DNA from 3 places in the Asaia sp. A2 genome. Region 3 is predicted to be linked to each of the others. Evidence: predicted binding sites of a transcription regulator. Region 3 holds the regulator's gene; each other region holds the start of a gene.
The links. Region 3 encodes LexA, which represses DNA repair genes until DNA is damaged. Its sites were predicted from a motif close to TGTTCTANNTANGTTC; they were not measured.
Positions count from the first base shown of each region.

Region 1: the regulator LexA is predicted to act here: its motif matches at 6,039-6,054, upstream of ACWNRM_RS12675 (ImuA family protein).
Region 2: the regulator LexA is predicted to act here: its motif matches at 3,256-3,271, upstream of radA (DNA repair protein RadA).

Region 1 covers NZ_JBXWTO010000016.1:57,326-65,435, forward strand. The annotation lists gene ACWNRM_RS12655 (TfoX/Sxy family protein) at 1-206, opposite strand, end outside; gene ACWNRM_RS12660 (error-prone DNA polymerase) at 300-3,455, opposite strand; gene ACWNRM_RS12665 (hypothetical protein) at 3,452-3,715, opposite strand; gene ACWNRM_RS12670 (Y-family DNA polymerase) at 3,715-5,274, opposite strand; gene ACWNRM_RS12675 (ImuA family protein) at 5,165-6,007, opposite strand; gene ACWNRM_RS12680 (DUF421 domain-containing protein) at 6,261-6,956, shown strand; gene ACWNRM_RS12685 (glycosyltransferase family 32 protein) at 7,130-7,960, shown strand; tRNA gene ACWNRM_RS12690 (tRNA-Met) at 8,055-8,110, opposite strand, start outside.
Region 2 covers NZ_JBXWTO010000008.1:3,536-11,645, forward strand. The annotation lists gene ACWNRM_RS08320 (M3 family metallopeptidase) at 1-798, opposite strand, end outside; gene ACWNRM_RS08325 (IMPACT family protein) at 882-1,511, opposite strand; gene radA (DNA repair protein RadA) at 1,822-3,204, opposite strand; gene ACWNRM_RS08335 (ABC transporter ATP-binding protein) at 3,414-4,202, opposite strand; gene ACWNRM_RS08340 (MlaE family ABC transporter permease) at 4,199-4,984, opposite strand; gene ACWNRM_RS08345 (head GIN domain-containing protein) at 5,207-6,610, opposite strand; gene ACWNRM_RS08350 (GIN domain-containing protein) at 6,702-7,988, opposite strand; gene ACWNRM_RS08355 (hypothetical protein) at 7,985-8,110, opposite strand, start outside.
Region 3 covers NZ_JBXWTO010000003.1:187,435-195,544, forward strand. The annotation lists gene ACWNRM_RS04250 (OsmC family protein) at 1-407, shown strand, start outside; gene ACWNRM_RS04255 (DUF3429 domain-containing protein) at 395-883, opposite strand; gene eno (phosphopyruvate hydratase) at 984-2,264, shown strand; gene ACWNRM_RS04265 (FtsB family cell division protein) at 2,395-2,724, shown strand; gene rpmG (50S ribosomal protein L33) at 3,144-3,311, opposite strand; gene lexA (transcriptional repressor LexA) at 3,548-4,261, shown strand; gene ACWNRM_RS04280 (hypothetical protein) at 4,899-5,330, opposite strand; gene pgsA (CDP-diacylglycerol--glycerol-3-phosphate 3-phosphatidyltransferase) at 5,544-6,149, opposite strand; gene uvrC (excinuclease ABC subunit UvrC) at 6,250-8,110, opposite strand, start outside.

The DNA.
Region 1 (8,110 bases), on a different contig from region 3:
AGGGCACAGGCACCGGGGAGTGCCAGAAGAGCCTCACGATCCTTGCCGCTCATCTTCAGGGCCAGGCCGACATTGGAGAGGGAAGCAAAGACCTTGCCGCCGGCATATCCCATGATCCCGCCGAACATGGGCTTGAAGGACAAATCAAATTCCGCCAGCTCCGGTATTGTCAGTATTTTCTGCAAAACAGCAGGATCATAATTCATTATCTTATCCTGTCCCCAAATCTATGCTTGAAGATAACAGAAAGACCAAAAGATTGCTTAGTTTTTTCCAAAAAGAAGAAACAAGTCTCTATCTCAGTGAAAGTCCCGCGCCTTCAATCTAGGTGCCACCGCCCCCTCTTCTTCCTCGGACACGGCAATAGAGCGCATCATATTCGTAATATCCTCCAGACGCTGCATCACCACGTGAATGACCTCTCCTTCACGCTGGAGCGTTCCGTGGCAGGCCACAGCGTTGACACCAATCACAATGCGACGCTGGGCTTCGGCCCGGTCTTTCCAGATGATGATATTGGCTGTGCCGGTTTCATCCTCCAGCGTCATGAACATCACGCCATGGGCCGTGCCTGGGCGCTGACGCATCAGAACCAGCCCCGGCACCACTACACGGCTGCCATCGCGCAACCGGCGCAGATCGGCACAGGTTACCATGCCTCGCTCAGCCAGTTGCGGACGCAGAAACGACAGCGGGTGCTGGCGCAAGGTCAGGCCGAGCGTGTTGTAATCTTCTACGACCTCACGACCCTCGCTCATGGGGCGGGGGGCGTAATCAGGCTCGATCACTTCGGGGCCGGGGCGATTGAGCTTGCGATCGGCCGCGGCAAAAAGCGGCAGAACCGTATCCGCCAGCCCCTTGATGGCCCAGAGTGCGGCACGCCGATCAAGATCGAGGCTGCGAAAGACATCTGCTGCCGCCAGCGCCTCAAGCGCCGAGACAGGAATGGTAGCACGACGCCAGACATCATCGAGCGACTCATAGGCCGGAAAGCGATGGGCGATCAGTTTGGCCGCGTGATCGTTCGACAGGCCCTTCACAAAGCGAAAACCAAGACGCACGGCCAGTGTTCGCTTGCCCCGGTCAGGCTCAAGCACGCAATCCCAACGCGAGGCATTGATATCGATAGCGTGCACGGTCACGCCATGCTCGCGCGCGTCACGCACCACCTGAGCCGGGGCATAAAATCCCATAGGCTGCGAATTGAGCAGGGCCGCGCAAAACACATCGGGATGGTGGCATTTCAGATAATTCGAGACATAGGCCACCAGAGCAAAACTCGCCGCATGGCTTTCGGGAAAGCCATAGGACCCGAAGCCTTCAAGCTGGCGGAAGGTGCGTTCGGCAAATGCGCGATCATAATGATTGGCAACCATGCCCTCGATCAGCTTCGTTCTGAAATGCGAGACCCCGCCAGTGAACTTGAATGTCGCCATGGAGCGGCGCAGCTGATCGGCCTCACCGGGCGTGAAGCCAGCGCATTTGATGGCCACCTGCATGGCCTGCTCCTGAAACAGGGGGACACCCAGGGTCTTGCCAAGAATCTGTCTGAGTTCCGGCTGCGGGTAATCCGGCAGTTCGATCCCCTCACGCCGTCGCAGATAGGGATGGACCATATCACCCTGGATGGGACCCGGGCGCACGATGGCTACCTGAATGACGAGATCATAGAACGTCCTGGGTTTGAGGCGCGGCAGCATGGACATCTGGGCGCGGCTCTCGATCTGGAATGTGCCCAGCGTGTCGGCACGGCGGATCATGGCATAGGTCGCGTCATCTTCAGGCGGTACCGAGCCCATATCGAGCTGGCGGATGCGATGCTCAGCCAGAAGCTCGAACCCCCGGCGCAGACATCCCAGCATGCCCAGACCCAGCACATCGACCTTCATGAACTTGAGAATGTCGATATCGTCCTTATCCCAGACGATGATCTGCCGATCCTCCATTGCAGCAGGCTGAATGGGCACGAGTTCATCCAGCCGGTCGCGGGTCAGCACGAAGCCCCCCGGATGGGTGCCAAGCTGGCGTGGTATGCCCACCAGCTCGGCAGCCACACGCAGGGTCAGCGCCAGGCGTCGATCTGACAGATTGAGGTTCAGCTCCGCCGCACGTGCCTTGAGCTGTTCCGGATCTCCCAGCGACGAGGCAAGGTATTTTGAGAGTAGGCCCAGCAGATCCTCGCTCAACCCCAGCACCTTGCCTGTCTCGCGCAAGGCCCCCTTGGGGCGATAGCGCATGAGCGTGGCACACAGCGCTGCATGGCTGCGACCGTAGCGGCGATAGATCCACTGGATGATTTCCTCGCGCCGGTCGCTTTCGAAATCAACATCGATATCGGGGGGCTCGCGACGCTCTGCGGAAATGAACCGCTCGAACAGAAGGCCGGAACGCACGGGGTCGATCGCCGTGATACCCAGCACATAGCAGATGGCGGAATTGGCGGCAGAGCCACGCCCCTGACAGACAATATCGAGCGCACGCGCCTGATGCACGATGCTGTGCACGGTCAGAAAATAGGGCGCGTAATCAAGCGAGCCGATCAAGGCGAGTTCATGGGCGATCTGCTGCCTGACCGCATCCGTCACCCCGGCAGGATAACGCCTTGGCAGGGCCTCCTGCACCAAACGGGTAAGGGCCTGCTGCGGCGTCTCATCCGACCGGTCAGTCTCCTGCGGATACTGGTAGCAAAGATCATCCATCGAAAAGCGGCAATGCGCTTCGATTTCGGACACACGGGCCAGTGCTTCGGGAAAAGCCTCATAAAGCTGCGCCACAGCACCGGGCGTCTTGAGGGCCCTGTCACCATGATTTTCACGCCGCTCCCCCAGCGTATCGAGCGTACAATTCTCACGAATGGCGGTCACGACATCCTGCAAAACATGGCAGCGCGCCGCGTGATAGAGCACATCGCCCGTCACCACGGCGGCTACGCCACAGGAGGCGGCCAGTGCCTCCAGCGCCCGCAGGCGCAGCAGGTCACCCGGGGCATTGCGATGCGAAAGCCCGCAATAAACTGGCTGACTATTGGCTGCACCGATCCGGGCCAGATGCTGAAACTGCTGCTGTGCCTGGGTATCGGGCTGATCGGGCAGCAGAACCAGAACAAGCCCCCGTGCCCCCTGAAGCAGATCTCCCCAGTCGAGCGAAAAGACGTCCCGCGCACCCCGGCGGTGCCCAAGCGTCAACAGGCGGCAAAGCGCCCCCCACCCCGCACGATCAACAGGATAGGCCAGAAGAGTCGAGCCATCGAGCAGATCGAGCCGACAGCCAGGCAATAGCCTTACACCGCTCTGACACGCGGCATCATGGGCGCGCACCATGCCGGCCACCGAATGGCGGTCGGTCAGCGCGAGCGCCCTGTGCCCCTGGGCCTGGGCGACAGAAAACAGGTCATGCGGCGCACTTACGCCACGCAAAAAGGAATAATAGGACGTGACATGAAGCGGCGTGGTCATGCCCCCTCGCCTTTTGCCCTGTCATTGGGATGATGATGCCCGCTCGTATCATGCGCCACGGCATCGGCACGTTTCATGAGCACGAAACCGCAGCGCGCCAGATGCGCCACCAGCCGCTCGGCCACGAGGGTCGCCATCAGTTCATCAGCATCATGAACACGCCGACGCCCGTCAAAACGCAGGGCATGGGTGAGGGCCTCCGCAATCTCGCGAGGCTCGGCAGGACGCATGACCGGAGGAGAGGCAAAATCCTGTGTCATCAGAACAGCCCGTGGACGAACCACGCCCCGTCACCCGACCAGGGATGCTGACCGTCACCCCGACGAAACAGCCAGAAGCGATCGCCTTGCTCGGTTTCCACAATCCAGTAATCGCGTATGGCCCCTGCCTGCGCGGGATGCTGCCACCAGGCACCGTGTAGCCGCTCCGGCCCATCAGCCCCGCAAACACGCAGTTTCTGTCCTTGCCAGACAAAGCCCTGAGGCGCGTCGTGGTCCGTCAGTTCTGGCGCGGCGATAGCGCGTGGCGGTGCAAAAAGCCGGGTTGGTCGCGGCCAATTTGAGCGCCGCGAAGCGCCTTCCAACGATGAAACAGGCGCAAGGCCCTGTGTCTGGGCCATCTCGGGGAAGGGTGAATCGGTTTCCGCCAGATGATAGATCGCTCGCAAACCCGGCTTGTTGCGTAGTCGTTCTGCCAGAACCACCAGCGACTCTCCCGCGGAGGGATGACCTGCCTGAAGAAGCCCGCCTGCCCCTGTGGAGGACTCCGGTAACATGGCTTCCTCTGTCACCGGCGAGCGGGGCTGGGCGTGACCGACATGCAGGCTCATGACTTCGATGCCAAACCCTGGATCGATTGTCTCGATACGCTCCTGAAGCAGGCGGGACAGGCGCATGGCCTCGTTAACAGGCTCAGCCGTTCCCACACGCACTGCCTGAACCACGTCATCCACGCGATGGCAAAGCAGATCGACCCGGCGCGCGCCAAGGCCCCTCTTCTGCAAGAGGGTCGCGATATCCTGACACAGGACGTCCATGACCTGCGCGATGCTTTCGGCCGTGCCGATTGGTTCCATCAGATGGCGCTTCACGCTCAGGGCTGTTGCAGGCTGATCGAAATCCAGAGCTTCTTTCTGGTGCCCAAGCGCCTGATCAAGACGACACAGCACCGCCTTGCCGAAGCGGCGCGTCAGCGCAGCACGCGGCACGGCACGCAGATCCGACACACGACCAATTCCCAGAAGACCAAGCCGCGACTGTTCCTCGTCATCGAGCCGCAAGGCAGCGACGGGCAGGGAATCGAGTGCTGCAGCTACGCTGCCAGAGGGAATACAAAGCAGCTCCTTTGTGCCGAATCGTGCCAGAGCATGAGCCGCTCCAGCCGTATCTGCCAAAGCCGCACGAACGGCATGCCCCTGCGCCATGAGCCTGTCCCTTACGGTTTCCAGCATGGCGACCTCACCTCCAAAAAGATGGGCGCATCCCGTGCTGTCAATCCACAGACCATCTGGCGGATCGACCGCGACAAGGGGTGAGAAGCACCGGCACCATGATGCCAGCCTGTGCAAGGCGCGTGCATCGGCAGCGGGCGTGACGGGATGCGTTGCCAGATCCGGCACAAGACTGCGTGCCATGGCCAGAAACTGACCTTTCTCCACCCCACAATCCCGGGCAGGCTGATTGACCGCCATGATCTTCCGGCTCTGGCCCTCACGACCATAAAGGGCCAGAGGTCTGGCGGGGTCGGCTTCGGGATGCCCCTTGTGCCAGAGTGTCGTGTGCCAGTGGGGCAGCCACAGGGAAAGAAACCGACGCATCATGGTCTGTACCGACCCTCCAGAACAGGGCATCACCCCCACGACGTCGCAAAAGGGAAAGGGACAGCCCCCCCGAAGCAGAGGGAAAAGAGCGCAGCCCCACCCTGACCGCATCGGCACGCGCAGGGCCGATACGCCAGCGCGTCCAGCAGGAATTGGGCGAAAGAGGCTGTGTGTGACGATGCACGACAAACCCGGTGACCATCGTCTTTTCTGCCGCCAGATGAAGGCGACGCGAGGCTGTAAGGGATAATGGTTCAGGCAGATCAGCCACAACGGCTGCCACCCCTCTGGTGCGCAGCACATCTTCCATCGTACCGACCAGGCGTGCGGCTTCGACCTCGACACAAAGCAGTCGCGCGCCATCCAGCCCGGCATCACGCAGCCCCGCCAGGACCGGGGCGGAGGTAAAGCCGGAACTGCCGCCCCTTCCCTGCGCTGCTCCGCGTTGTCTTGTGGGGTCATTCTCGGAGAGGGCAGGCACAAGCCAGATGACTGGCCCCGCACTTCGCGCCAGAATCTGCGCTATGAAACGCGTCGGGCGGGCGCAAAGCACCTGATCATGCCCCTCCCCCAGAAACTCATGCACAGCCCCTCGACGCAGCCCACCCTTGAGCGCCTCGTCAACAGCAGCCATGCCCGTCTGTAGGTAAAGCGCTGCAAAACCACGCTGATAACGCTGCTCAATCTGCACGATGCTGTCGCGCAACATAGCCAACCCGGCGTTCTCTCTCATGACAGCCCTCCTTCATTGCGCCCTAACATGAGAACAAATGAGGAACAACTAGATTGGTTGCCAAACTGGCAGTTGGTGACTGGCTGAATCTGCCAATCAAGAACCAAGTTATTTTTTAAATCAGGGATTTGACTGCTACAGGCAAAAAGGGCTGTGCTTTAAGTGCTATTTTTTTAATGTAACAATATTAGAGCAACTCGCTGCGCCCAAAATTCTTGAAGATCTCAAGCAGCTAACAAAGGACTGGAGTCGCGTGATCACTGTCTATCTTTGGGTTATTCTCAAGCTCGTGATCGGGTTTTCCCTTATCATCACCTATCTGAATGTGACCGGGCGCAATCAGATTGCCATGATGTCGGCGGTCGATCTGGTCGGTAACTTCATACTGGGCGGCGTTGTCGGAGGTATTCTCTACAACGACAAGCTACCCATCCTGCATTATATCGCCCTGCTCATCCTGTGCATCCTGCTCATGGCGCTCTTCAACTATCTCTCACGCAAAATCCCTGATCTGAGAAAGCGCACGATAGGCGAGCCGATCACCCTGATCCGTAATGGTGTTTTCCTCATTGAGAACTTCAATGAGAACGCGAGCCGTATCGACCTCAAGGATGTCGCAACGGCTCTGCGGATGCAGAACATCTTCAGCTTCGATGATATCGATTTTGCCCAGATCGAGACGACCGGCCATGTCAGCGTCATCATGAAGAAGGAAACCAAGAAACCTGCTCAGTTCCTGGTTCATCGCGGCGAAATTCTGGAGAAGGAACTGGAAGCGCTCAAGCACTCGAAAGAATGGCTCATCGCGATACTGTCGCGCCGCGGACTGGCTGATCTCGAAAAGATCTTCCTAGCAGAGTGGGTTGGCGACCATCTACTGGTGGTGACGACGGATGGCGTCGTTCACACGGATCTTCAAACCGCCGACAGTCTAACTAGCACTATCTGATTGGCCCTGTACAAGACCACACCATGCAAGCCAACCAAACAAGACGCGAAAAAGAGATTTGAATTTAGCCTCGTATGCACGCAGAACGATGAAAGTAATCGGGCGTCCATAACCCCGATCGTGGTTATGAGGGGCAAGGCAGCATTGGATGAAACGCCTTGCACAGGGGGCTGATGACAGTTCAGGATATGAAACCGGGCGATGTAACATCACTGCCTCCTGCCTTGCATCGCGTTAGCGAGGGGGATCGTATGGCCTGTTTCGACCTTCTGGCAGAAGGGGTCGACAGTCACTGGCTCAAGGTCGTTCCACCAGGGCAGGATAACGGGTTACCTTCATCCATCCCGTACCGGATTATCCAGTATTGGCATGCTGCAAACCCACCCGAGGATGTGCAGCGCAGCATCGCAACAACCATAGCCATGAACCCTGAGTGCCAGCACGAGCTGGTTTGCGATGCCTCAGCACGCGCCTTCATGTATCAGGAACATGGCAATGAGGGCCTCAGACTTTTCGATTGCTGCTTTCATCCAGCCATGCGTGCCGATTTCTGGCGTATTGCTGCTCTGTACAAACATGGGGGCATCTACATGGATGTCGACACACGTTCGCATGCACCGGTTACACGCATTGCGGCGGGGGCGGATTTCTCCTGCCTGCTGACCTATTCGTTTGGGTCACCCTGGTGTGTCGATAACGACTTCATCATGACACAACCGAACCATCCCGTGATCGGCGCCATTTTGGAAGGGATATTCGCAAACCTTACACGCTACTGCCATGTCGGCGATTTCGAGAATATCTGGGTTGAAACAGGGCCCGGCGTCACGACGATCGCTTCGATGCGTTGGCTGTCTCGGATTATAAATGATCAGTCTGTCTATGATGATCATGGTAGGCTTGCGTTCAGACATCACAACGCAATCGCAGAAGCTTTTGATGTGATTGATATGGACTACAAAAAGACACGGCTTGGCAACTGGCGCAGGGCTGTCCCGAGCTAAGTGATAGGCTTGATACCCTGCCATACGCGCGCGTACATGCGCCTATGCTCTGGTTGAGAGCTATGTCTGGATTGTGTCTATATGTGGGGGATTTTGGTTGCGGGGGCAGGATTTGAACCTGCGGCCTTCAGGTTATGAGCCTGACGAGCT
Region 2 (8,110 bases), on a different contig from region 3:
GAACAGGGCTTCACGCGTGCTACGGTCGCTCAGAGAAGCGAGATCGGGCTGTTGCGTCGTGTTCTGCAGCGGCAGGACATATTTACCTGCCAGCTTGCGCCCTTCGGCGGCCTTCTGGGCAGAAGCAACGGCGCCGTCATCGAGCCCGGCGAGCGCCTCTTTCTTGTCCACAACCAGAGCACCGGCTTTAGCGCTGGCAATCAGCTTCTGGTTATAGGCGGTTTCGAGTTTGGAAAGCTGGGTATTGATGGCGCGCAGCTTCTGCTGGTCGGCATGATTCAGCTCAGCGCCCGAATGGACGAACTGCTGGTAGTAAACTTCCAGCAGCATCGCCTGCTCGGCGTTCAGGTTCAGCTTGGCGCGGTTGTCATAAAGGGTTTTGACGCGGTGGAAGAGCTTGGGATTGAGATAGATCTCATCCTGATGCTGGCTGAGCTTGGGCGCTTCCTTGCTGTCGATAGCGTCCATGGCGTCGTCCTTGTCCGCCGAGTAGACACCGTAGAACACGCTCTGGGCGCGGTTCAGCAACTGGCCCGAACGCTCCATGGCGACAATGGTATTGTCGAAGGTCGGCGCAGCCTTGTTATTGGCGATCGCCTGCATTTCCTTCAGCTGGTCGGCCATGCCCTTTTCAAAGGCCGGCACGTAATCACTGTCCTTGATCTTGTCGAAGGGGGGCGCCTGATAGGGCAGCGGGCTTGCCTGAAACAGCGGGTTGGCAGGGGCAGCCAGCGCTGTGGAAGACAGAAGGGGAAGGGCAACAGCTGCCAGAGCCGCAGCGTGTCTGAAAACGGGCATGAACAAGGATCCTACGATCGTAACATGATATGTTACCGTAGGAAGGAAACGAAGAGGCGTCAAACCGCCTGCATGATGTTCCGCTAACGTACCGGATTATCCTGCTCACCGGGAAGGTCCTGCTCATCATCATCCAGCACGCGGATCGGGCCGCCGCGCAGAAGATCCTGCAGAACAGCCTGCACGGCCCCGGAGCGTGAGAGGGGAATGTCCAGCGAGAGCGTGGCTCCGGTCTCATCGAAATAGCAGCTCTCCTGGGTCGCCTCCCACTCCGCCAGTCTGGCCTGAACGATGGGCAGCAGGCTGAACGAGGCATGAAAGCCAAGACGTTGCATGGGCACGATCTCAACCGCCTCGCCCTGTTTCAGGCAGGAAGCCGCTGCCCCGCCATAGGCGCGCACGAGACCGCCAGCGCCCAGCTTGATGCCACCGAACCAGCGCACGACAATGATCGCCACCCGGTCGAATTCCTGTGAGTCGATGGCCTGCAGAATGGGGCGTCCCGCCGTGCCACCCGGCTCGCCATCATCGAAGCTGCGATACCGCCCACCGATGCGCCATGCCCAGCAATTATGAGTGGCGTCTGGCACACGCACGCGCTCGAAAAAAGCCAGTGCCTCGGCTTCATGGGCAATCGGCGCAGCATAGACACGAAACAGGCTCTTCTTGACCACAGTGTCCTGCTGCGTTTCAGCCACCAGTGTTCGGGTCATGCGTCCTCAATCCTGCCTCGCCCTTTTCGGGTTCTGAGTTGCGGTTCTTCTTCGGTCAGGAAGCAGGCCTGAACAGGTTTTGCAAGGGCGGTGGGAAAAGGTGTGTCGCGGTCCTGCTCGGGCCACATGATCGTGGCTTTTCAAAAATCTCGTGCTTATGAGGTTGCCTCTGCCATAACGCCGACCCTGGCGCGGTGATTGCGCACGAGGCCTGGAGAGGAGCGGGTGCCCCGGTTACCGGGCAGTCTTTTGCACTTGTTCGGCACATCCTATGCGGACGCTCATTGCCTGACGGCTCAGGACGATGCGCTTACTCGTCAAGCGGCTGGAACAGCTCCACCAGATCGTTCAGATGACCGATTTCTTTCAGCGCCAGACCTTCATGAGGTTTCGGGCGTGCGCCTCCGCTGGCTACACGCCGGGGGAGAATGGCCTGTGCGAAGCCAAGTTTCTGGGCTTCCTTGAGGCGAAGATCCGTTTGCGAGACCTGACGCACCTCACCAGACAGCCCGACCTCGCCGAAATAGGTTGAGCCCGCCGATGTCGGTACGCCCGTCGCGGCCGAGATCAATGCAGCTGCAACCGCCATATCGCAGGCGGGCTCACTGATCCGCAGGCCGCCCGCAATGTTGAGATGCACATCCATTCCAGCCATCTTGAGGCCGCAGCGGGCTTCAAGAACAGCCAGAAGCATGTTGAGCCGCGCCGTTTCCCATCCGACCACCGCACGTCTGGCTGCCCCTTCACCGGCCTTGGGCGAGACAAGGGCCTGAATTTCCAGCAGGACGGGGCGTGTGCCCTCCATGCCAGCAAAAACCGCCGATCCCGCAATATTGCCGCGCCGCTCTGCCAGAAACAGGGCCGATGGGTTGGGGACTTCCGTCAGCCCTGTATCGGTCATGGCGAACACGCCAATTTCGTCTGTCGCACCAAAGCGGTTCTTGGCGGCACGAAGGATGCGGAACTGGTGACCGCGATCGCCTTCGAAATACATGACCGCATCGACCATGTGTTCGAGCACGCGTGGGCCTGCCAACGCGCCTTCCTTGGTGACATGACCGACCAGAACGAGCGAGAACCCGACCGTCTTGGCCAGTCGGATCAGCTCGAAAGCGCAGGCGCGCACCTGAGCGACAGAGCCCGGCGCGCTCTCGATCGTCTCGAGCCACATGGTCTGGATCGAGTCGATAACCACCACATGATGAACGCGGTCCTGCTCCAGCGAACCCGCAATTTCGGACACATTGATACTGGCTGCCAGATCGAGCGTCGGCGCATCGAGTTTCAGGCGGCGCGCGCGCAGGCGTATCTGGTCCACCGCTTCTTCGCCCGACACATACAGAACGCGCCGGCCTGCCTGCGCCAAAGCACAGGTGGCCTGAAGCAGGAGCGTGGATTTGCCAATGCCCGGATCACCGCCCACCAGCACAACAGAGGCCGGAACGAGACCGCCGCCAAGCACACGATCGAATTCGGCAATCGAGGTCTGGATGCGTGGCGGGGGAGTAAGATCGCCATCCAGATGCATGAGCGTGAGGCGACCGGCGCGCTTGCGTGTTTCACGACTGGTAGGCTCGACGGCCTCTTCAACGATGGTGTTCCACTCGCCACAGGCATCGCAGCGACCCGACCATTTGCTGGTGACTGCCCCACAGGCCTGACATACGAAACGGGCTGTGGGACGCTTGGCCATGAGGAACATCTTCCGGTCTGGGGTTCAGATCGGAAGATAGGGCAGATGGGGAAACATAACAAGAACGGGGAGGAGGTTCTTCTTTTTCCGAGGAGAAAGAAGCAAAAAGACTCTCAGATTCTAGTCAGAGAAAAAGCGGGGGGTTTGATCCCCTTTACGAGAAAGAGTTTTTTGGTTCTTTTTTGCAAAAAAGAACGCCCCTTTGTCCCCTAACGCCGCAATTCCATCCCGATCGGCCCATCCTTGCGGCCATGGGTAAACTGATCGACCATCGCGTTTCCGCTGTTCATCAGTTCTGACGCCAGCCCCTGCCAGACCAGTTTGCCGTGATAGAGCATAGCCGCCCGGTCGCCGATACGCTGCGCCGAGGCCATGTCATGGGTGATGGCGACGGCGGTTGAGCCAAGGCGTTTGACGCAATCCACGATCAGCCCGTCAATCACAGCCCCCATGATGGGGTCGAGGCCGGTTGTCGGCTCGTCAAAGAACAGGATGTTGGGTGTGCCTGCAATGGCGCGGGCAAGCCCCACGCGCTTTTGCATACCGCCCGACAGCTCGGAAGGCGCGAGTGCCCCTACCGAGGGATCGAGCCCGACCTGTTTGAGAATATCACCGGCCTGGGCACGGGCTTGTGCCGCGCTCAAGCGATGAGTCTTGCCGCGGCCTTTGGCGCGCAGGCCGAACACGATGTTATCGGCCACGCTCATGCTGTCGAACAGCGCAGCATTCTGGAACAGCATGCCAATCTGCTCGACAAGGGCATCGCGTCGTGCGGGGGGGGCGGTAAGCACGTTCTCGCCGTCGATCTCGATCGTGCCGGAATCCGGGGTGATCAGACCGAGGATGCAGCGCAGAAGCACCGATTTTCCACTGCCTGAACCACCGATAATCACCATTGACGTTCCGGCTTCGACATCGAGGTCGATGCCATCCAGTACGGTTTTGGAGCCGAAGGATTTGGTCAGGCCGCGAATGCGGATCTTGGGCAGGGCGCTCATTGGGCGAAGAACAGATCCGTCAGGAGGTAATCGAAAGCGAGAAGCAGGATCGAGGCGGCTACGACCGCTGCCGTGGTGGCCGATCCCACACCCTCGGCGCCGCCACGGCTGGTATAGCCATGATAGCAGCCCATCAGGCTGATGATGAACCCGAACACTGCCGCCTTGGAAAGACCGACCAGCACGTCCAGCGGCTTGAGCGCGTTGAACGTGGCGATAATGTAGTTCTGCGGGTCAAAGCCGAGCTTGGAAACCGAAACGGTAAAGCCGCCGAGCACGCCCAGAATATCGGCAATAAGCACCAGAAAGGGCAGGGCCAGCGTACCAGCCAGAAGGCGCGGCGTAACCAGATACTTCATCGGGTCGGTCGAAAGGGTTCGCAGCGCGTCGATCTGGTCGGTGACGCGCATGGTGCCGATCTCGGCTGACATGGCCGCACCGACGCGGCCCGCCACCATCAGACCGGCCAGAACCGGGCCAAGTTCACGCACCACGGCCAGAACGACGATGCCTGCGATGGCGCTCTGCACATGGTACTGGGCAAAGCCCGCATAGGACTGAAGCGCGATCACGCCGCCGGAGAAAATCGCGGTCAGCGCCACGACTGGCAGCGAATAGAAGGCGATTTCAATCAGACTGTTGAAGAATACGCCCCAGTAGAAGGGCGGTCGCAGCAGATGCGACAGGCCTGCCAGGGCAAAAAGCGCCAGAGCACCAGCCTTGCGCACGATGCCGAGAAAGGCACGCCCGATGGCCGCAACGGGATCGAGTAGGAAATTCACGGTCAGCAGCTGCCATCAGGGAAGGTCATGCTTCAAGCCCTAGCCTGCCTGACGCGCTACGTCAAAGCCCTCTGTGACGCAAGGATGCACCCCGATCGTCTGCCTTTCTGCGCATGGCAGTTGCAACAAACCGGATTGGGGAGACGGGGTGTGAGAGGGCGGAATTCCGCCAGCCCTCTCACGTGCTTCCGGACAGTAGGGCATGTGCGTCAGAAGGGGCGGTCAGGCTCCGTTCTGACGGCGGTCCAAATCGCGGAACTGGGTATGCAGGTGGAAGTCGCGCGAGGTGACGCAGGTCTCGACGGCCCCTACACGCCTGTCGAGTTTTTGCAGACGCTCTGTCAGATCAAGCAACTGCGGAAGCTGGGTTTGTGGCATCGGGTCTGACACGCGGGTCATGAGCGACAGAAGGAAAGGCTCGACCTTGCGGGCAAGCGCCGGATGATGGCTCTGAAGGGCCGCGATGATCTTCGGGATGAGACGCCGACGCATCAAGGCAATGGCCAGCACAGCCAGCGCAACCAGCCCGGAGACCATTCCGCTGTCATCGGACAACATAGGGAGGCTCAGCCCGGATTTGCCTGAGCTGGAGGGCGTATGTTGCGTGCTGACATGGGTCGCCCCCGACGTGACTGGCGCTTCCGGTGGCTCGGGAGGTTCTGGTGGCTCTGGAGGCTCGGGCGGTTCGGGGGTGGAGACGTGAACACTCTCGTTCCCCATGCGCCGCAGCGCATCGAAATCAATGATCGTGCCATCGGGCTTGATCAGGCGATGGCTGTTGATGCGTGTCCCATCGGCCAGACGCATGTCGTCAGGCGTAATGCGGGTCCCATTATTCGTGTTGCTGTTGCGCACCACGCCGGTAAAGCGCTCGCCATGGCCGGACGGCATGGCAATTTCGATGCTGCCGCTCGCGCTCGAATGGGCGTGCTCGTCTCCCAGCACCTGATGCACACGGATATCGCCCGAAGCGCTGGTGCGTAGCGTGGCGTTGCGTGCCACGCCGTCAAAGATGGCGTCACCCGGACCGGACAGCGACACGGCAAGCTGGTCGATAGTGCCACCGCGTATGACGACATCGCCAGGGCCGGTCGTGCCGATCACGACCGAGGGCGCAGTCGCGGTATCGATTTGCGCCTCGCCCGGCCCGGAGGTGGCAAGAATTGCCGGACCATTCAGTGTGCCCAGGGAAAGGGCGCCCGGACCGCTGCCCCTCAGCAGAAGGGCGCTCGCCTTGTCGACCGAGATATCGCCCCGGCCCTGACGCAGGGAAAGCGGCCCGTTGACCCAGTCGATATCCAGTTTGTCGTAATTCATCGCGGTGGAGACAATGGCTGCGCCCTCGCGCAGCTGAATTGTGGCATCCTGACCGCAGGCATTGCCGGTCAGCCAGGCGTCGTGGTGTCCGGCCTCGAAGGAGAGACCCGCTGGCACCTCCTGCATGTCGGCATTCTGCTGGAGTGCCCCGGCACCCCGGACATGAATCCGCGCTGCACATCCCGCCTCGATATGCAGCGTATACGGTGCGGCAGTGAGTGCGGCCTCCGGTGTCGTGGGCAAGCTCGTTTCTGCAAGGGCGGGCGATATGGTTAGGACGAGAAAAACGCCCAGGCTGATACGGCTCATGACGTTTGTCCTTCTTTCGTTGGGCCGCAGTTCGGACCCGCTGACTGCACGCAGGCGTCGGTTGTCCTGTCGCCGCCAGGCACGATCTGCATCACCCGTGATTTCTGGCGAGATGATGAAATTCGCGATGCAGGTGGAAATTGCGTGAGGTCACGCATTGCTCGATATCGCTCAAGCGTTTGTCGAGACGCTGCAAACGGGCTTCCAGTGCAGCAATTTCCGGTGCGCTCGCCGCCAAGGGCTGGGGCGCACGGGACGAGCCGGCAGAACGCCGGATGCGCGACAGAAAATCCACAGGTACAAAGCCTGCGATACGCCGACGGAACACGATAAGGAGCAGCGCCAGCATGCCCCAGCCCAGCCATCGCCGATGGCCGTGACGCGGTGTCGCGTCATCCCCGGCTGTGGCACGGTCGTCGCTTTCATCATTGTCAAAGCTGATAACCGTGCCGTCGGGCCGCGTCAGACTATGGGCCGTGATGACGGTGCCATCAGGCAGGGTGAGGATAGCATGGCTTGCATGAGCCGATTTGCGGAAGGTCGACGCATGATTGAGTGAAATCGTCGCTGGCGAATGGGCTTCCTGATGCAGTTCGCCCGTCACCCTGTCGATGTCGATCCCGCCATAGCCCGAAGCAACAAGGTTTGCCGTGCCGACTGTCCCGCCGAATTTCAGATGCCCGGAGCCATGAATATCGGCGTTGAGGGCCCCGATGGTCCCGGCATTGAGGGTGATGGAGCCAAACCCTCCCGAATCCGCTGCAAGATGTGAGGCATCTACGCGGGCAATCGTGACACTGCCGCTGCCTGAAGTGGTTAGGGTGGCGGGGCCGTTCAGCCAGCCGAGCCGCAAACTGCCAAAGCCGTTCTCGTTCAGTACAAGCGCCGTTGCCTGATCGATGGAAATCGTGCCGCTGCCACGCTGAGTGAGCGAAACCGGCCCGTTGACGCCGGAAATATGCAGCGAACCAAAGCCACGCATGGCCGCGATGATGGCTGTACCCGGCCTGACATGCAGGGTTGAGGCACGCTCGCACTGATTGCCATCGACAGTTGTTTCATGGCCCGAGCCGGCAATCGTCAGCCCTGCCATCTGCCCACCATCCCGGTCCTCCAGCAGGGCAGCGTCACCCTGAACCTCGCTGGCCCCCTCGATCGTGATGGCCGACGTGCATGAGGTGTTCAGGCGCAGCGTATAGGGGGCTGCATCAAGAAGCGCCTGAGGCGTGGCTGCGCTCAAAAGGGCCGAACTCGAAAGTGTCGGATCGGCAAGGGCCGTGATGGGAAGCAGGGTGCACAGACCCATAAGGCCTATGGCCTGTGGCAGGATCCGTTTTGCGGCTGCATACGGATAACGGGGCACGGGCAGGCGGATCACCTCGTCTGATCTCCCTTTGATGCGGCGGGAGCGTCAGGGGTGGCGGGCGTGACGCTTCCTGTCCTACGCGTCGCCGTGCCTGAGGAATTCTGCGGGCTGGTCTGGGCTGCGCCATTCGTCAC
Region 3 (8,110 bases):
GTTCATGGCATGTCTATAGCCGCAACCATGATATTGCGGCCGAAGGCAAACCCGTAATTCACGGCTCGGCAGATCCCAGCTTCCATGGTGATCCGACGGGCTGGAATCCCGGTGAACTGCTTCTCGCCTCGCTGAGTGCCTGCCACAAGCTCTGGTATCTCGGCCTTGCCGCAGGTGCCGGCCTTGTCGTTACGGCCTATCGCGACGCCGCCGAAGCCGTGATGATGGAGAACCCGCAGGGGGATGGTGAATTCGAGAGCGCTGTTCTGCGCCCCGTCATCACTCTTGCAAGCGGAAGTTCGGTCGAGCAGGCACAAAGCCTGCACGATCAGGCTCATGCCCATTGCTTCATTGCCCGCTCGGTGAATTTCCCCGTGATCTGCGAGCCTGTCTTTCAGATCGTGTAAGGCTGGAGCGGTGCGCTGAGGCAGGCAGCCAGGCAAAGCACCACAACAGCCGTCAGCAAGGCGCGGAACGGGAAGTATCCGGCAGGCAGGGCGCCCTTGCGATAGGCAGCGCGCTCGGCCATCAACACCAGAACAAAACCGATCATCTCCATCAAAATACCGCCGCGCGGTGCCCAGACGACGCCAGCATAGATGGCGATCCAGCTCCAGAGTGACGGCATGACGCCGAGGAACAGCCTGCGTCGGTTGATCGCTCCCATGCCCTGTGCCGGCATGATGGCAGGCTGCTCAAGCGCCAGCCCCCAGTGAACCGCCCCCAGGAACGACAGGATGCAGCCGCCATAGGCCAGCATCGCCACGCCAATATGAGTGACTGGCCCCAGACTACCCCAGAACAAGGCCGCCATGGCGAGGGTGATAAATGGCACCAGACCGGCGATACCAAGGAAAATGACAAGCGGTGACAGGGGTCTCACGGAATATCCATCCTCATTTCACATAACGCCAGTTGACAGCGCCGGTGTCTCGACGCCTTGTGATGCCCGAAGTTCGAACGTTCAAACAGGGAGCCCCCAAATGAGCGCCATTATTGATATCATTGCTCGCGAGATTCTGGATAGCCGTGGCAATCCGACTGTAGAAGTCGAGGTTGAACTGTCTTCGGGTGCCAAGGGCCGCGCTGCTGTCCCGTCCGGCGCCTCCACCGGTGCCCATGAGGCCGTTGAGCTGCGTGACGGCGACAAGTCGCGTTATGGTGGCAAGGGCGTTCTCAAGGCTGCCGCCTTCGCTGAAGGCGAGATCCTTGACGCCCTGCAAGGTGCCGAATCGTCCGATCAGATCGCCATCGACGAAGCCATGATCGAGCTGGACGGCACGCCGAACAAGGCGCGTCTGGGTGCCAACTCGATCCTCGCCGTCTCGCTGGCGACCGCCAAGGCAACCGCGCTTGAGCTGGATATCCCGCTTTATCGTTATGTCGGTGGCGTTTTCGCGCACACCCTGCCCGTGCCGATGATGAACATCGTCAATGGTGGCCAGCATGCCGATAACCCCATCGACATCCAGGAATTCATGATCCAGCCGGTCGGCGCACCGACGATCATGGACGCCGTGCGTATGGGTTCCGAAATCTTCGCTCACCTGAAGAAGAACCTGCATGCAGCTGGCCACAACACCAATGTGGGTGACGAAGGCGGCTTTGCTCCGGGTCTGAAGTCGGCAGACGAAGCGCTTGGCTTCATCTCCAAGTCGGTCGAAGGTGCTGGTTACCGCCTTGGTGAGGACGTAACCTTCGCACTCGATTGTGCCGCCACCGAATTCTATCGCGATGGCCGCTACAAGATGGACGGCGAAGGCCGCGACCTCGACTCCTCGGGCATGATCGACTATCTGGCCGATCTCGCCGCACGCTACCCGATCGTTTCGATCGAAGACGGCCTTGCAGAGGACGACTGGGAAGGCTGGGCAGAACTGACCGCAAAGCTTGGCCACAAGCTGCAGCTCGTCGGGGACGACCTGTTCGTAACCAACACCGAGCGTCTGGTGCGTGGCATCGAAAGCAACACGGCTAATGCGCTGCTGGTGAAGGTCAACCAGATCGGCACACTGACCGAAACGCTCCGCGCCATGGAAACCGCGCATCGCGCCGGCTACAAATGCGTCATGAGCCATCGTTCGGGCGAGACCGAAGATTCGATCATCGCTGATCTCGCCGTGGCAACCAATTGCGGTCAGATCAAGACGGGCTCGCTGTCGCGCTCCGATCGTACGGCAAAGTACAATCAGCTGATCCGCATTGAAAACGAGCTGGCGACTGCCGCCCGTTACGCAGGCCGCTCGATCCTTCCGCGCGCCTGAACCTTTTTGCACTACGCAAGCATGAGGGAGAGAGCCATTCTCTCCCTCATTGCGTTTACACGATTGTCAGCGACGGCAAGCTGAGGCTAGTCTTGCCCAAGCTGCTTGTGCCTGGATTGATGGAGTTCCCGTGCAGATCGTTCGTGCTATCCGTCGTTTTGTACGCGCCGTCGTCCCTCCCGCACTGTTTCTCGGGCTTACAGCCTATTTCGGCTGGAACGCGCTGCAGGGCGACCATGGGCTCAAGGCTTATCATCAGCAACTCAAGCTGATGGATCAGGCGCTTCAGGCCCAAAAAGATGCGGACGCTGAACAGGCCGTCTGGAAGCGCCGGATCGGCAGCCTGAACGAACGCGCCCTAGACGCTGATATGCTTGACGAGCGCTCACGGGCGATGCTCAATCTGGCGCGTAATGGCGATACGGTCATCCCGTATGGCCCGCACGAAAAGCTCTATTGATAGTTCTAAGGTCCGGGCCTCTTCCTTCCCGACCGTCCCTGTCGGCAGAGCCGGATGGCGCAGGCTTTATAGAGTACCAGCTCTCGTGCCGCGGTGGCATCGCACTTCCGGGTAACTCTGACGACACATCTTGGCTCTACGAGCACCTGTGCACCCAGATTGGGTACCGCGGCCTTATCAGCCAACCTGCACTCCCCCTCATGATCTCCATGACGGATATGGCTCGACAACCATGTCCGTGAGACGTCGCCTGCCAACTTCGTTACACTATTAGGCCGGTCATCAAGACGGACAGACACCAACCGGGCGGGTTACGGTCCTACACAAAGTCTGTACCTCAGCCTCGCCGATCAACAGCGAGCAGACACAAAAAAAGCGGCTCGAAAGCCGCTTTTCTTTTTCGTCAGCGTAAGCCGATCTTACTTGATCTTGGCTTCGCGGAATGCAACGTGCTTGCGAACGACGGGGTCGTACTTGCGCACTTCCATCTTGCCGGTCGCCGAGCGGGCGTTCTTCTTGGTGACGTAGAAATATCCGGTATCCGCGGTCGAAACGAGACGGATCTGGATGACGTTGGTCTTGGCCATTGGGTCCTCGCAAACTGATCTGTCGCTGCGCGCGACATGAACGGCAGCGTTTTCAAGCTGGGCGCATAAATGCTTCTATTACGCCTGCGGGTCAAGTGTTTCCGCTCGAACGGTGGATAATTTTTGATGTTCCGGGGAAAATATCTTGAAGAGATCGAACCGAGAACTTAATAAGAACATAGTGATTCCGGGCAGTTACGGTCGAGCACCGCCCCCGCCACGGAGAGAGGGACCCCATGCTGACACGCAAGCAACACCAGCTCCTGCTTTATATTGACGGCTATCTCAAGCGGACAGGATTTTCACCATCATTCGATGAAATGAAGGAGGCGCTGGAGCTGCGATCCAAATCGGGCATTCATCGCCTGATCTCAGCGCTGGAGGAACGTGGCTTCTTGCGACGCCATCATCATCGTGCCCGCGCCCTGGAAATTCTGCGTATGCCAGTCATCGAGACCCAGCCCATCCCCGTCGCAACGGTTAAACAGGAAGATACAAGCTATCCACACCTTGCGCATAGTCAGGACAAAACAGCTGTTTCGGCCCTGACTGACGCGCGAAGCCCGGTGGTCGGCGTACCGCTCTATGGCCGTATCGCCGCAGGCCTTCCCATTGAAGCGTTTCGGGATCAGGGCGAGCAGATTGACATTCCGGCAGCGCAACTCACAAACGGAGAACATTACGCTCTCGAAGTCTCTGGCGATTCAATGGTTGATGCCGGCATCCTTGACGGCGATACTGTGATTATTCGACAGGCCGAGACATCCGAGAACGGCAAGATCGTCGTTGCACTGGTGGACGGTCAGGAGGTCACTCTAAAGCGCCTGCGTCAGAAAGGGCAATCCATTGCGCTGGAGCCAGCCAATGCAGCCTATGAAACGCAAATCCTCCCGCGCAGCCGAGTGGCAATACAGGGCGTCCTGATCGGTCTTTACAGACAATATGCCTGAACCAGGAATAGACGACCACAGGACGGCGTAAGATGGAGGATCATGCGCTCTGCTTCTGATCCTCCCTTACTCACAGCTGCGAGACGACGACACACACGACCGGCCCCTTCGCGGGGCCATTGCTCCGCATCTTGGCGAGTCCCCGGTTCTAGTGCCTCCTGTGGCGCATGAGAGCTGAAAAGGTCACTCTCTGCCGTTCCTTTATTCGTCTTCTAGCAGGGAGCCTTGTGGCCAAACGAAACTTGCGCTTCTTCCGTGATTGCAAGTGCCAAGCTGTGCTTATTGGCCTGGAGTTCAAATGGGATGCATTACCCATCAAGAGTGAGCCGGGTTGGACCCAACTGGCTGGCCAGGCGCATGAGTGGCGGATAGCCCGTCATCGAATGCCGCGCGTAAGCCCTCCTCTGCGCACGGAGAGTGCACGTATCGTCAGGGATCTGATGAATGCAACCAACTGGAATCAAGTCAGCGGTACCGGCCTACCCAGTTGAGAATAAGCAATTCCGCGCTCGACTACTCATGACCGGAAACAGCCCTGCTCTCCCGTGCCCGCGAGGCTTCACCACACTGAATGTCGCCGCAGATCACTGCAAGCGTGGACTAGACAATAAGGGGACGGTGTAACGCCTCCCCCTAGTCAGCGGGCTGCTTTCTCCTTGACTACCCGCACTGTCCCGTCCGGCGCGATGAGTGTATTTGTCCCATCACCATTTGGGATCACGATCGTGCCGTTATGGGTGGGGGCAAGATATTTATGTGCATTATCTTCAACAGCGGAGGAAAGTGAGGGTCGTGCAGGTTGGTGCACTCCATTCACGATGCCATCATGCTCACCTATTGCGATTGTACCACCGTCATTCAACTGGATACTGCTGTCATTACTGGCACCATGACTTTTGGTCATGGACCCGAAATAACTATTGGTATCCGCAAGAGCATCACGCAAACCGTTTGGCGATGCCATGACATCACGCAAGGTTGGAAGTGGCTGAGGTGCGCCCGGCCAGATATCACCGCCCTCAGGCTCCAGCGGCGTGGCTGCATAGGCATGACCACGAACCTTTTCCATGTTCTCTGAGAGGCCTTCCGGCATGTTGGGATTGGCTCCCGGAAGGGTCGCTGTATCGTGCAGCGATTTTCCGAGCCCCGAACAGCCACTCAACAAAACAGAAATCGCTAAAAGAGCGGCCTTTCTCATCATCTACTCCAGGGGTGTGTACGGGGCTCTTTTAAGACGGTCCTTCTCACAACACCAGATACAGAACATGTATAGCGCGCAATACTAGTGCGTAACCTTGGCAGATGACTGGTTCGTGTTGGTCCCCAGCATTCTTGCCAGGCCCGTAACGAGATAGCCCCAACCACTCAGTACGGTGGGCACAACGGATATCCAGAGCATGATTGCCCCAACCTGGGTAAAAGAGATCATACCCAGCCCGATCATCCTGGGCATCGCATCGCCTGCAAGAAGGCAACCAATGGCAACCATCTGGATGCCAGTTTTCCATTTGGCAAGCCGTGTGGAGGGCAATGTCGCGCGTTGGCTCGCCATGAACTCTCGCAGGCCACTTACCATGATCTCGCGCACAAGAATGATGATCGCCGCAAACAGGGCGCCGTCTTCCAACCTACCATATCCCGCCAGAGCGAGCAGCAGAGCGCCTACAAGCAGCTTGTCAGCAATCGGGTCCATCATGCGCCCCAGTTCCGACCCCTGTTTCCAGCGACGCGCCAGCATCCCGTCCAGATAGTCGGTAATGCACGCCGCTACATACAGCACGCAGGCAATCCCGTCCGTCCAGGCGTTGTTAAATGCAATCAGAGCGATCAGCACCGGGATCGACGCGATACGCAGCAGTGTCAGGATATTGGGCAGATCTGTCAGCATGAATCTTTCCCGGAGCTGCCTTCAAGTCAGAAAACACATGGAGATGAAATTGCACACCATGATAGGACGCTCATGGTGGTTCTTCATAGCTTCTCGCGCATCATTGAGGGTGAAAAAACTCGTAAATTGTTCGGGCAGTCTCTGAATTGATTCCCGATACCGACACGAGCTCTTCCAGACTGGCGCTACGGACGCCACGCACCGAGCCGAACCGCGTCAGAAGGGCACGTTTACGTACGGCACCGATACCCGGCACGCTATCAAGCTCAGAGACCTTGATAGCCTTGCTGCGCCCTGCCCTGTGCGTTGTGATAGCAAAGCGGTGCGCCTCGTCGCGCAGACGCTGGAGATAATAGAGAACCGGGTCATTCGGCGGCAACTGGAATGGCGTGCGCCCCTCCTGAAAGAACCACTCACGCCCCGCATCGCGGTCCGGCCCTTTGGCTATGGCCACGATAGGAATATCCCGCAAATTCAGATCTTCCAGAACGGCCCTGACAGCGTTGAACTGGCCTAGCCCGCCATCAATCAGCAGGAGATCGGGCCAATCTTCGAGACGTCCCTCCGGTGATTCAGGATCACGACGGCCGAAGCGACGCTCCATCACCTCTCGCATCATGCCAAAATCGTCACCTGGCGTGACGGGCCCCTTAATCGCAAACTTGCGGTAGGCGCGCTTGACGAATCCTTCCGGCCCGCCCACGACCATAACACCGTAAGCGTGCTGCCCCATGATGTGGGAGTTATCATAGGTCTCGATCCGCTTCGGCGGCTCTGCCAGCCCGAAGACGTTTGCCACACCGTTGAGCAGCTTGCTGACACCAGCGCTCTCTGCCAGTCGCCGCTCGAGTGCTTCGCGGGCATTGGTTTCGGCGTGACGAACCACGTCGCGCCTCTCGCCACGCTGTGGCTGCAGCAATTCTACCTTGCGCCCGCGCTTGAGACTCAGCGCCTCCGAAACAAGGTCGAGCTCCGCAGGGTCCCTGTTAAGGAGGATCTGGGGTGGTGGCGGTTTGTCGTCATAGAACTGCAGCAGGAAGGCTGCGAGAATATCTGCCGCACTCTCCTCCTCCGCATGATCAGGGAAAAAAGCCCGGTTTCCGTTGTTACGGGAATTACGGATGAAGAAGACCTGGATACAGGTCCGTCCTGCCTCCTGCCAGAGCGCAATGATATCGGCATCGCCTATCGAGGCCGGGTTGATGATCCCCGATTCCTGCATGCTGGAGAACCCACGGATACGATCACGTATGGCCGCTGCACGCTCAAATTCGAGCGCTTCAGAGGCTCTTTCCATCTCCTCGACAAGCGTTTTGTGCACATCCGTGCTCTTGCCTGAGAGGAACTGTTTCGTCTCATCCACCAACTCGGCATATTGCCCCGGTGTCACCCTTTCTACGCAGGGTGCGGAACACCGACGGATCTGGAACAGCAGGCAAGGTCGCGTGCGTGACGACAAAACGGCATCGCTGCAGGAACGCAGCAGAAAACTGCGCTGGATCAGGTTCAGCGTCTGATTGACAGCCCAGGCCGAGGCAAACGGCCCCCAATAGGTGGCATTCTTGACCGGGCGGCCACGCTGCTTGGTAATCTGCGGAAACTCATGCCCTTCGGTCAGCATGATCCAGGGGTAGGATTTGTCATCACGCAGAAGAATGTTGAAGCGTGGCTTCATCTTCTTGATGTAGTTGGCCTCAAGAAGGAGCGCTTCGGCCTCGGTGCGCGTCGTCACGATCTCCATGGATCGCGTAAGGCTCACCATGCGACGTAACCGCTCCGGCAACTGGTTGAGCCGGAGATAGGACGACACGCGCTTTTTGAGGCTCAGCGCCTTGCCAACATACAGTACCTCCCCCTTCTCTCCCAGCATGCGATAGACGCCGGGCGTGAACGGAATGGTTTTCAGTGCTTCTCGTATGGCCTCTGCGCCCTCCTTGCGGGTAGGCGGTTCAGCGGTATCA